Regions from separate parts of the Gordonibacter pamelaeae genome, predicted to be linked through region 1. Evidence: predicted binding sites of a transcription regulator. Region 1 holds the regulator's gene; the other holds the start of a gene.

Region 1 (5,618 bases):
ACGTGGGTGTCGCCCAGCCCTCCCCCTTCGGCGCAGTCGACGTCGAACATCCAACGGGTTGCGGTGAGCGCGTCCAGGAAGCGCTCGTCGTGGGATACGAGCACCAGGGCGCAGGGGCAGTCGGCCAGCACGTCCTGCAGGGCCTCGACGGAGCGGATATCCAGATGGTTCGTCGGCTCGTCCATGGCAATGAGATGAGGACGCCCCATCAGGCCCTAAGCCAGCAGGAGCTTGCGCATCTCGCCGGGGCTAAGGTCGTCTCCCTCCAGGATGCGCGTCGGCGGCGAATCGAGCCGGGCGACGATGGAGAGCAGGCGCCCGCGGCTGGCAGGCTCGAGGACCTTCACGGAGGCAAGCAGGTCGCGCGCCTGGTCGCACCCTATCTCCTGGGGAACGAGCACCACGCCCTCTTCCGGCACCTGCCGCAGCACCTCGGCGAGCAGCGTAGACTTGCCCGCGCCGTTCCTGCCGACCAGGCCTATGCGGTCGGTGTTGCCCACGTACAGCTGCGGATGGTGCAGCATGCGCCCCCCGCCCAGCGCCAAGGACCCGGCCTCGCGGTGAACGAGAACCTTGCGTGGGGAGGGCTCGGCGTCGAGGCAGAGCGCGCCCTCGTACACCTTCGCGGTATGCGCCTCGGACACCCGTTTCTCGGCGCGCTCGAGCTTCTTCCCCATCTGCGACGAGAGCCGCCCGGCCTTGCCATCCTGGTCGGAATAGATGGCCAGCTTGACCTTCGTGCGCCCGTCGTGGTCGTGCCGGTCGAGATGGCGGGCCGATCGCCGTGCGGCCGAGCGGGCTGCCACTCCCTCCCGACGGGTGGTTTCCGCCTTGAGGCGGCCCAGCTCGCGGCGGGCGTTGGCCCGCTCTTCTGCCAGGGTCCTCCGGCGCAGGTCTATCTGCTCCTTCGCCTGGGAGTACGAGCCGGGCACGGTAACGGCGCGCCCCTGGTCCACGAACACGCACGAGGTGGCCAAACCGTCGAGCAGCGCGCGGTCGTGCGATACGAGCAGGCCCGTCCTCCGATACTCGGCGAGCGTGCGCGCCACCAGATCGCGGGTGTCGGCATCAAGGTGGTTCGTGGGCTCGTCGAGCGCAAGGAGCACGGGATCGGCCGCCAGGGCGCATGCTATCTGGATTCGCTTGCGCTCGCCGTGCGACAGCGTGTCGAAGCGCCACAGCCACGCGTCGTCGATGCCGAGCAGGTAGCGCAGGCGCACGGCCTTGGGCCCGTAGTCGCAGGCGAACTCCTCGAGGCCCGCGGGCGCAGCATCCGTCGACTGGGCACAGAACAAGCCAGCGACCTGCGGTGAAACGCTCCCCTTCTGCGGCTTGAGCACCCCGCAGACAATCTTGAGCAGCGTGCTCTTGCCGGCCCCGTTCGGGCCGACCACGCCGGTCCAGCCGGGGGCGAACACGGCAGACGCGTCATCGAGCGCCAGGGCATCGGCGCCATCGTAGGCATAGGTAAGATGGTGGGCTGAAACGAACATGGAGGGGCCTCCCTTTGAGAGGCACCGGAAGCGATGCTTTTCGCGCTGGTCGCCCGCATGCCGACGCGGCAGCGAGGGCAGGGCTGGGAACATCAAGGAACGGCAACGAAAGCGCACCCGGTGCATAGCTTGCATGACCTGTCGGGTGTCCGAAGGCTTTCGTTAAAACCTCATGTTCCTTGTCTCCTTTTCGAAGGCGCCGTCTGCGGCAGCCTGTCTGGACTATCGATCTAAGCGGAAGTCTACCACACGGACCCGCAGGGAGGAAGGCCCCTCCGACGGAATGGGGGCGCCCCCGGGGTGGCGGGGGCGCCTCGCAGCCACAGAAACGCAGCATCTGTGGGTATTCCAAGGCCGTTAGAGGCCGATGAAAATGCTGACGAAGGCAAAGAGGGAGAAGACGCATCCCGCCAGGGCGCCCTGCCACGGCCTCACGCGGCCGTAGGCGCACCCGGCTACGCTGCCGCGGTGAAGGGCCCGCACCGTTTCCGGAGCGCCGTAGTGGGCGTGCGCACGATGCGCTGCAGACGATGGTCTCTGCGCGTGCGCAGACGACGCGCAAGCGCCTTGGGAAACGTCCCCGGGAAACTCGATGATAGCCCCAGCTGCAGGCACATGCCCGAACTCCGGCTGCAGGGCCGACGTGCCGTCGAGGGGGTACCGCATCTCGAAATTCTTCATCTTTCTGCCTCCTAGCCCTTGCGTAGAACCTTTGTTCGCATATATAATAGGACGAACAAAAGTTCATGTCAATACGTAATTAAAACATTTGTTCGTTCAAGGGAAAGGACGGGGCATGTCCGACAAAGTGACGAAGCGTCAGAAGGCAGTGCTCGACTGCATCGAGGAGTGCATCCGCGAGAAGGGCTACGGTCCCACCGTGCGCGAGGTTTGCCAGAGCCTGGGCCTTTCCTCCCCTTCGACGGTCCATGTGCACCTCAAGGCGCTTGAGGAGAAGGGGCTCATCAAGCGCGATCCGCTCAAGTCGCGCTCCATCGCGCTCACCTACCCGCTCGGCGACACGGAAAGCGCCTCCAACGTCGTCAAGCCCAGCTTCAACAAGGTGGTGAACGTGCCGCTCGTGGGCAACGTGGCGGCCGGCTCCCCCATCCTGGCCGAGGAGAACATCACCGACACCATCTCGCTCCCCACCGACATCGTGGGCGACGCGCCGTCGTTCTTGCTGTCGGTGCGGGGCGAATCGATGATCGAGGCAGGCATCAACGACGGCGACTACGTGGTGGTGAAGGAGCAGCCCGTCGCCAACAACGGCGACATCGTCGTGGCCATCATCGACGACGGCGCGACGGTCAAGCGCTTCTACAAGGAATCCGACCACATCCGCCTGCAGCCGGAGAACTCGACGATGGAGCCCATCATCACCACCGATTGCTCCATCGCGGGCAAAGTGGTGGCGGTGTTCCGACGCCTGTAGGCGGCGCCTTGCGGTGCTCCGCCGGAGAAGCGCCGCGCCCTGTCGGGGTACGGCCCCTGCAGGGGAAACGCCGGCCTTGGAAAGAGGGAGCCCGTTCGTCCCAGGACTGGCCGGCGATCCGAGATCGCGTCGTTCGGTCGCGAACTGCTTGGTTAGAGTTACTCTAACCAAGCAGTTCGCAGCTTCCCGGAAGGGACGCGCCTAACGGTCCTTCTCCGCCGCGTAGGGACGGAACAGGCCGGCAAAGGACGGAGCTGCCAGCATGACGAGGTGCGTGCCGTCCTCCTCGTGCTTCTCGGACAGGATATGGCAACGCTCGTGCGCCACCGAGACGAGGTCGCCCCGGTTGTAGGGGATCACCACGTCGAGATGCTCGTCCTGCGCCGAGGCGACGCGGGCGACATGCCCGACAAGCTCGGCAATGCCCTCCCCCGTCGCCGCCGACACGAACTGTGCCTGCGGGTGGCGCGCCTTGAGGGCGCCGCATTGCTCCCCGTCGAGCAGGTCGCATTTGTTGAACACGAGCACGCGGAGCAGGTCCTGCGCCTCGATCTGCCCGAGCACGTCCTCGACTGCGGCGATCTGAGCCTCGTACTCGTCCGACGACGCATCCACCACGTGCAGCACCAGGTCGGCGCCCGTTATCTCGTCGAGCGTCGACTTGAACGCCTCTATGAGCGTGGTCGGCAGCTTTTGGATGAACCCGACCGTGTCAGTGACGGTGATCTCGCGTCCTTCAGGCAGCTCGAACTTGCGCGTAGTGGAGTCCAACGTGGCGAACAGCTTGTCGTAGGCCAGCACGTCCGCATTCGTCAAGCGGTTGAGCAGGCTCGACTTTCCGGCATTCGTGTAGCCGGCCAGCGCCACCTTGAACATGCCGCTCTCGTAGCGGCTCTCGCGCTGGATGGCGCGCACCTCGGCCAGATGCTTGAGCTCGCGCCTGATGGACGTGATGCGCTTGCGCACCATGCGGCGGTCGACCTCGAGCTGGCTCTCGCCCTCGCCGAAGCGCGACCCCACGCCGCCGCCCATGCGGTTCGAGGCCAGGTGGGCCCACATGCCGCGCAAGCGCGGCAGCAGGTACTCGTTCTGGGCGAGCCGCACCTGCAGGCGGCCCTCCTTGCTGGTGGCATGCAGCGCGAAGATATCGAGGATGAGCGCCGTGCGGTCGATGACCTTCACGTCCTTGCCCACCACCTTCTCGAGGTTCGACTGCTGGGAGGGCGTGAGCTCGTCGTCGAACACCACGAGGTCGGCCGCGTGGGCGCGTGCCAGCTCGGCTACCTCCTCGGCCTTGCCCGAGCCGACGAACGTGCGCGGGTTCGGCGCGTCGAGCTTCTGCGTGGTGACGGCCGCAACGTCGGCGCCCGCCGTGTCCACGAGGCGCTCGAGCTCGGCGAGAGAAGAGGCCAGCGGCCAGGAGGCGCCGGGGCGGTCGACGCCCACGAGCACGGCCTTCTCGCGGCGCTCTTCGGATACAGGGGTCATGCCCCGCGTGATAACGGATTCGAATTCAGACATGGAGCCAACCTTTCGAGGCAGGAACAGGCACACCGGTACTGACGGCGGCGTGCGAAGACAGTCGGGCGCGGTCGCAACCGCTAGAGAAACGCGTGTGCTGTCTGCATGATAGGTGCTCCGATCTTGAAGGCTCTTCGGCAGGGCCGGCCTGCGGAACCGTATCATACCACAAGTCCACCCTGTCACGGAAACGCTCAGGCAACAGCGTCTCCCAGCACGTCCAGCGCCTCGGCCGCCTGCGCCGCGACGTCGGGCTCGTTCGCGTCGATCCAGCGGATGCGCCTATCCTTGCGGAACCACGTGCGCTGCCGTTTCGCGTAGCGGTGCGTGGCTGTCTTGATGCGCGTGGCGGCCTCCTCCATCGTCGTCTCGCCGTCCAGGGCGGCGACGACCTCCTTGTACCCGATAGCCTGGGGGGCCGTGATGCCGTCTCGGAACCCGCCCTGCAGCAGGCGCGCGACCTCGTCCACAAGGCCGGCGTCGAACATGCCGTCCACGCGCGCGTCTATCCGCGCGTTGAGCACCGCCGGCTCCACGGACAGCCCGACGAAGCATGCCGGCACGAGCTGCGGGATGTCCGCCAGCTTCGCGCGCTGCTCGGCAAGGCTCGTGCCCTCCTCCAGCAGCTCGAAGGCGCGCACGACGCGCTTGACGTCGGCGGCGGGCACGATGGCGGCGCTTGCGGGGTCGCGCTCGCGCAGCAGCTCCCACAGGACGTCGGAACCTTGCTCGTTGGCAAGGCGGTTGTAATGCTCCCGCACGGGATTGCCCGTTTGCTCGCCCTTCGGGAACTCGTAGGCGTCGATGGCTGCGCGCACGTACAAGCCGGTGCCGCCGCACAGCACGGCGCGCTTCCCGCGCGCGGCGATGTCGCGGAAGCAAGCGCGGGCGTATTCCTGGAAGAGGGCCGCCGAGTACGGCTCGCCGGGGTCGGCAAGGTCGAGGCCGTGATGGGGAACGAGCCGCTCCTCGGGAGCGAGCTTTCCCGTGCCGATATCCATGCCCCGGTATATCTGCATGGAATCGGCGCTCACCACCTCGCCGTCGAGCGCGAGGGCGACGGCCTGCGCGAGGGCGGACTTGCCCGAGGCCGTGGGGCCGACGATGCAGACGACGGGGTCAGCGCCCATCCGCCGCCTCCGCGGGCGGCTCGGAGCCTTCCGCCACCT
Region 2 (5,618 bases), on a different contig from region 1:
AACGTGGGCAGCGTCATCTGCTCGATCTGGTCCTGCAGCTCCTCCAGCTCGTCGAGGTGCTTGTCCTCGTCGCGCAGGATGGCCTCGAGGATGTCGCGCGTGGCGTAGTCCAGCACGTTGCCGGCCTGCACGATGGCCTCGTTGTACATCTTGATGGCGGTGAGCTCTGAGGCGTGGTCGTTGTCCACCTGCTGGGGGATGGTGGCGCCGATGTGGATGTCGTCCAGGTTCGACACGATGGGCGTGCCCTCCAGGAACAGGATGCGCTCGATGAGGCGCTCCGCATGCGTCATCTCGGTGATCGAGCGCGTCTTGAAGTTCTTGCTCAGGCGCTCGTAGCCCCAGTCTTCGGCCATTTCCGCGTGCACCATGTACTGGTTGATGGCGGCCAGCTCGCTGGCAAGCAGGTCGTTCAGCGTGTCGATGAGTTCAGGATTTCCTTTCATGGCAGTGCTCCTTTTGGTTGACGGGCGGTCAGGGAGGACCCGCCGGACGCCGGCGTCCCTCGTCTTCCAGCCATTGTAGGGGCGTGCTGCTGAATCGGCGGCTCGGTCACGGTACCGTAGGCACGCCGTCGCACGTCCGTCAACTCGCCCCGTGCGAGCCCGCGCCTGGACACCCGGCCGTCCGGCCCGACTGGCCCGGCCGGGCCGTCGCAGGCCGTTTTTTGAAGACCGTGCGATAAGCGAGCAGGGTATTTGACGGATGTGCTAGAATGTTTGGCCGATAGTGCTCTGTGGAAGGGAAGTATATGTCTGGGCATTCTAAGTGGGCTACAACGAAACACCGCAAGGCGGCGCAGGACGCGAAGCGCTCGGCCTTGTTCTCCAAGCTGTCGCGCATCATCACGGTGGCCGCGAAAGAGGGCGGCGACCCGAACCCCGAGAACAACGCGTCGCTGGCGGCCGCCATCGAGAAGGCCAAGGGCTACTCCCTGCCGAAGGACAAGATCAAGACCGCCATCGACAAGGCGTTCGGCTCCGGCAAGGATGCCGCGAACTACGAGGAGGTCGTCTACGAGGGCTACGGCCCGGCCGGCATCGCCGTGTACTGCGAGGCGCTGACCGACAACCGCAACCGCACCGCGGCCGACGTGCGCAGCGCGTTCTCGCACGCGGGCGGCTCCCTGGGCACCTCCGGCTCCGTGGCGTTCCAGTTCGAGCGCAAGGGCCAGATCATGGTTCCCAAGGAGGTCGAGACGGGCGACAAGAAGAACCCCGTGAAGCCGAACGGCGCCGCGGCCGACGAGGAGGAGTTCATGCTCGCCGTGGCCGAGGCCGGCGGCGACGACTACGAGGACGCCGAGGACGAGTGGATCATCTACACCGGCCCCACCGACCTCATGGCCGTGAAGAAGGCGCTGGAAGAGGCCGGCACCGAGACGAAGGGCGCCGAGCTCACCATGATTCCCACCACGCCCACCCAGGTGAGCGTGTCCGACGCGAAGAAGGTCATGCGCCTGGTGGACAAGCTGGAGGAGCTCGAGGACCTGCAGAACGTCTACCACACCATGGACATCACCGACGAGATCGCCGAGGCGCTCGACGAGTAGGGCTCCGGCAGCCTGACGACCGCCGAAACCGATCGGCGCCCTTTCGCGTCCTGCCGCGAGGCGTGGTCGGCGAACGATGGATTACTTGAAAGACGCGCTCCCGGCGCGTCTTTTTTGTGGTAGGATAGCACGAACAAACGTTTGCGAACCGAAGGGAACGGATGGCGCGCACCGAACGGACGATACTCGGCATCGACCCGGGCCTGGCGAACACGGGCTGGGGCGTGGTGGCGCAAAGCGGGCCGCGGCTGGCGTGCGTGGCCTACGGCTGCATCTCCACGCCGGCCCAGGCGCCGCTCGCGCGGCGCCTGGGCAAGATACACGAGCAGATGGCGGCCGTCATCAGGCGGTTCGCGCCCACGTGCGTGGGCATCGAGACGGTGTGGTTCGGTGCGAACGCGCAGAGCGCCTTCGCCACCGGCCAGGCGCGCGGCGCGGCGCTCGTGGCGTGCGCCGAGGGCGACCTGCCGGTGGGCGAGTTCTCGCCCAGCCAGATCAAGCTGGCCGTGGTGGGCGCCGGCTCGGCGGACAAGGAGCAGGTGCAGTACATGGTGCGCCAGCTGCTGGCGCTCGAGGCGGTGCCGAGCCCCGACCATGCGGCCGACGCGCTGGCGGCCGCCATCTGCTACACGACCCACGAGGGCTTCGCGGCGGCGACCGCCGCGGCCGCATCGGGAGGAGGCGCGCGATGATCGCGTTCTTGAAGGGAAGGCTGGCGGGCAAGACCGCCGCTGCCGCGTTCATCGACGTGAACGGGGTGGGCTATGCCGTGGGCATGTCGCAGGCCAGCCTGTCGAAGCTGCCCGAGGCGGGCGCGTCCGTGGAGGTGCACACGTACCTGCAGGTGCGCGACGACGCCATCGCCCTGTACGGGTTCATGACGGTGGAGGAGAAGGCGCTGTTCGAGCGCCTCATCGGCGTGGGCGGCGTCGGCCCTAAAGTGGCCTTGGCGGCGTTGTCGGTGTTCACGCCGCAGGCGCTCGTCGCGGCCATCGCCGCGCAGGACGTGGCGGCCGTGTCGAAGATACCGGGCGTGGGGAAGAAGACGGCCTCGCGCATCATCCTGGAGTTGAAGGGGTCCCTCGACCAGGGGCTCGCGAGCCTGTTCGACGAGGGGGAGGCGCCCGCCGCCCGCGCCGCCGAGCAGCTGCGCGGCGCGCACGAGGCGCTGCTGTCCATGGGGTTCACGGCGGCCGAGGCCGACCTGGCCTTGAAGGGCGCGCCGGAGGGCGTCTCTGACAGCGCCGTTCTCCAGTACGCCCTCAAACGGTTGGGAACCGAGCGCTGACGCGCGCGGGCGCGTGTGGTACCTTGGTAGGCGAAGCGACGGACGGGACGGCTTGCGAAGTTAGGCGGTTATGGCGCACGACGACATCGAGATAGAGGGCCTGGGCTACGTGGCCGACGGCGCAGACGCGGCGTCGGTGCCGCCGCGTGCCGTGACGGCCGAGCTCACGGAGGACGACCTCGTCCTCGACCGCAGCCTGCGCCCGAAGCGATTGGGCGACTACCTGGGCCAGACGAAGGTGAAGGAATCGCTCGCCATCCTCATCGAGGCGGCGCGGGCGCGCGGCGACGTGGTCGACCACATCCTGTTCTCGGGCCCCCCGGGCCTGGGCAAGACCACGCTCGCCACCGTGGTGGCCAACGAGCTGGGCGCCAGCATCCGCACCACGAGCGGCCCCGCCATCGAGCGCACGGGCGACCTGGCCGCCATCCTCACGAACCTCGAGGAAGGCGACGTGCTGTTCATCGACGAGATACACCGCCTGAACCGCATGGTGGAGGAGGTTCTCTACCCCGCGCTCGAGGACTTCGCGCTGGACATCGTGGTGGGGAAGGGGCCGGCCGCGCGCTCCATCAGGCTCGACCTGCCGCACTTCACGCTCATCGGCGCCACGACGCGCACGGGGCTGCTCACCGGGCCCTTGCGCGACCGCTTCGGCATGGTGTTCCGGCTGGCATACTACACGCCCGAGGAGCTGGGCTCCATCGTGTGCCGCTCTGCGGCGATCCTCGGGGTGGACATAGCCGAGGACGGCGCGCTGGAGATCGCGCGGCGTAGCCGTGGCACGCCGCGTCTGGCGAACCGCCTGCTCAAACGTGTGCGCGACTGGGCGCAGGTGCGCGGCGACGGCACGATCGACGAGGACGTGGCCGCGCAGGCCCTAAGCTTCTTCGAGGTGGACGCGCTCGGCCTGGATGCCGTGGACAACCGCATCCTGGAGCTTCTAGCCGTTCAGTTCGGCGGCCGGCCCGTGGGGCTCTCGACGCTCGCCTCGGCGCTCTCGGAGGACCCGGACTCCCTCGAGGACGTCTACGAGCCCTTCCTCATGCAGCAGGGCCTCATGGTGCGCACCCCGAAGGGCCGCCAGGCCACGCCGCGCGCCTACGAGCACCTGGGTATCGCCCTCCCGCCTGCCTGAGCCAACCGGGGGGGGGTCGGCGCCAACGCCGCGGGCCCCCGGCGCTTCCCGCCAACCGTTTTCGACCTGCGACGAAAGGACGAGCCCCATGCTCGAACAGGACTACCTCATGCGCATCTTCCTGCAGTTCGCCGAGATACTGCGGCGCAGCTGGTTCAAGGCACGCGACGAGCGCGACCCGAAGGCCGCGGCCGACATGCTGGAGAACGCCGTGGGCGACGCCGTGGACATCGACGGCGCCACGCTGCTGTCGCTCGCGCCGGAGTCCATGGCCGGCATCCTGCAGGTGTCGGGCACCGACCCGCGCGTCACCGAGTACGTGGCGCGCAGCCTCATGCTGGCGTCGGCCTACCTGCGCGAGGCAGGCGAGGACGCCGTCGCCGACCTGCGGCTGGAGCAGGCGCGCGCCCTGGCCGACGCCTACGGGCTCGAACTGCCCGACGACCCGGCCGAGATGGCGGGCCTGCTGGACGACGCCCCCGAGCCCGCCATCGTCGACATCGCCTCGGCCGACGATCCGCGCTCGCCCGCCGTCGAGGCGCCGGAGCGCCCGGGCGAGTGACGCAGGCCCGTCTCCTGCGCGGTAGGCTCCCCGCGGCCCTGCCCGGGTGCTGGCGGCGCCTGCCCTCCGTGCGCCCCGCGCCGGATGCCGCCAGCATCCGCGGAACCCCTTCGAACCGTGATTTGTTAGATCATGGTGACTCTGTGATGATCGAAGGATCGCGTCCTCATCTGGTTTCGTTCCGCTAGAGTAATCGCCTCGTAATCCCGTTACGGGTCGCCTTCGGAACCTAGAAGGAAAACTCACCATGAAACAGAAGATGCAGCAATGGCTCGTCCGGCCCCAAGGAAAGCTCGGACCCTTGGGACTTGTCGTCCTCCTCGTCACCGCCAGCTTGGTGACGCCCCTCTCGCTCGACATGTACACCCCTGCCGTTCCCCACATGACGGAGGCCTTCGGCACCACGGCGGGCACCGTGAACCTCACGCTCGTGGGCTACTTCCTGTTCTTCGCCGTGGGCCTGCTCGTGTTCGGCCCGTTGAGCGACCGCTACGGCCGCCGCCCTGTGCTGCTGGCCGGCGTGGTGACCTACACCTCCGCAAGCGGGCTCTGCGCGCTCGCGCTCGACATCGAGATGCTCATCGCGTTCCGCGTCGTGCAGGCGCTGGGCGCGGGCGCCGTGAGCGCGGTTGCCATCGCCGTGGTCAAGGATGCGTTCAAGGCCGAGAAGCGCGAGGCCATCCTGTCTATCGTGCAGGTCATGTTCGTGGTGGGGCCCGTGCTGTCGCCGGTGGTGGGCGCCCTCATCCTGCAGGTGTTCGACTGGCGCATGACGTTCTGCGCCCTGGGCGCCGTGGGCGTGTTCTGCTGCGCGCTCGCCGTGCTGTTCGAGGAGACGCTGCCGCAGGAGGAGCGCTACCGCGGCACCGTGCTCGGCAGCATCGGGCAGCTGGGCGCTGTGGCCAGGAACAAGGGCTTCTCCTCGTTCCTGGCCATCGTGGGCCTGTACAACCTGCCGTTCATGGCCTACATCGCCGTGGGCTCCTACGTGTACATCTCGTTCTTCGGACTAAGCGAGCTGGAGTACAGCGTGTTCTTCGCCGTGGCGGCGCTGCTCACCGCCGCCGGTCCCTTCATC

The links. The regulator LexA, encoded in region 1, represses DNA repair genes until DNA is damaged. The targets are predictions, from matches to a motif close to CNAACANNTGTTNG.
Region 2: ruvC (crossover junction endodeoxyribonuclease RuvC) is a predicted target of LexA. The motif match lies at 1,683-1,696, and genes of this name have one in related genera.

Annotation. Positions count from the first base shown of each region.
Region 1 covers NZ_PPTS01000003.1:452,103-457,720, reverse strand. Annotated here, with positions in the region: gene C1877_RS15680 (P-loop NTPase family protein) at 1-209, opposite strand, end outside; gene C1877_RS07065 (ATP-binding cassette domain-containing protein) at 216-1,493, opposite strand; gene lexA (transcriptional repressor LexA) at 2,290-2,928, shown strand; gene hflX (GTPase HflX) at 3,130-4,449, opposite strand; gene miaA (tRNA (adenosine(37)-N6)-dimethylallyltransferase MiaA) at 4,644-5,579, opposite strand; gene miaB (tRNA (N6-isopentenyl adenosine(37)-C2)-methylthiotransferase MiaB) at 5,569-5,618, opposite strand, start outside.
Region 2 covers NZ_PPTS01000002.1:502,838-508,455, reverse strand. Annotated here, with positions in the region: gene bfr (bacterioferritin) at 1-446, opposite strand, end outside; gene C1877_RS04835 (YebC/PmpR family DNA-binding transcriptional regulator) at 752-1,552, shown strand; gene ruvC (crossover junction endodeoxyribonuclease RuvC) at 1,714-2,244, shown strand; gene ruvA (Holliday junction branch migration protein RuvA) at 2,241-2,840, shown strand; gene ruvB (Holliday junction branch migration DNA helicase RuvB) at 2,911-3,978, shown strand; gene C1877_RS04815 (hypothetical protein) at 4,067-4,540, shown strand; gene C1877_RS04810 (Bcr/CflA family efflux MFS transporter) at 4,788-5,618, shown strand, end outside.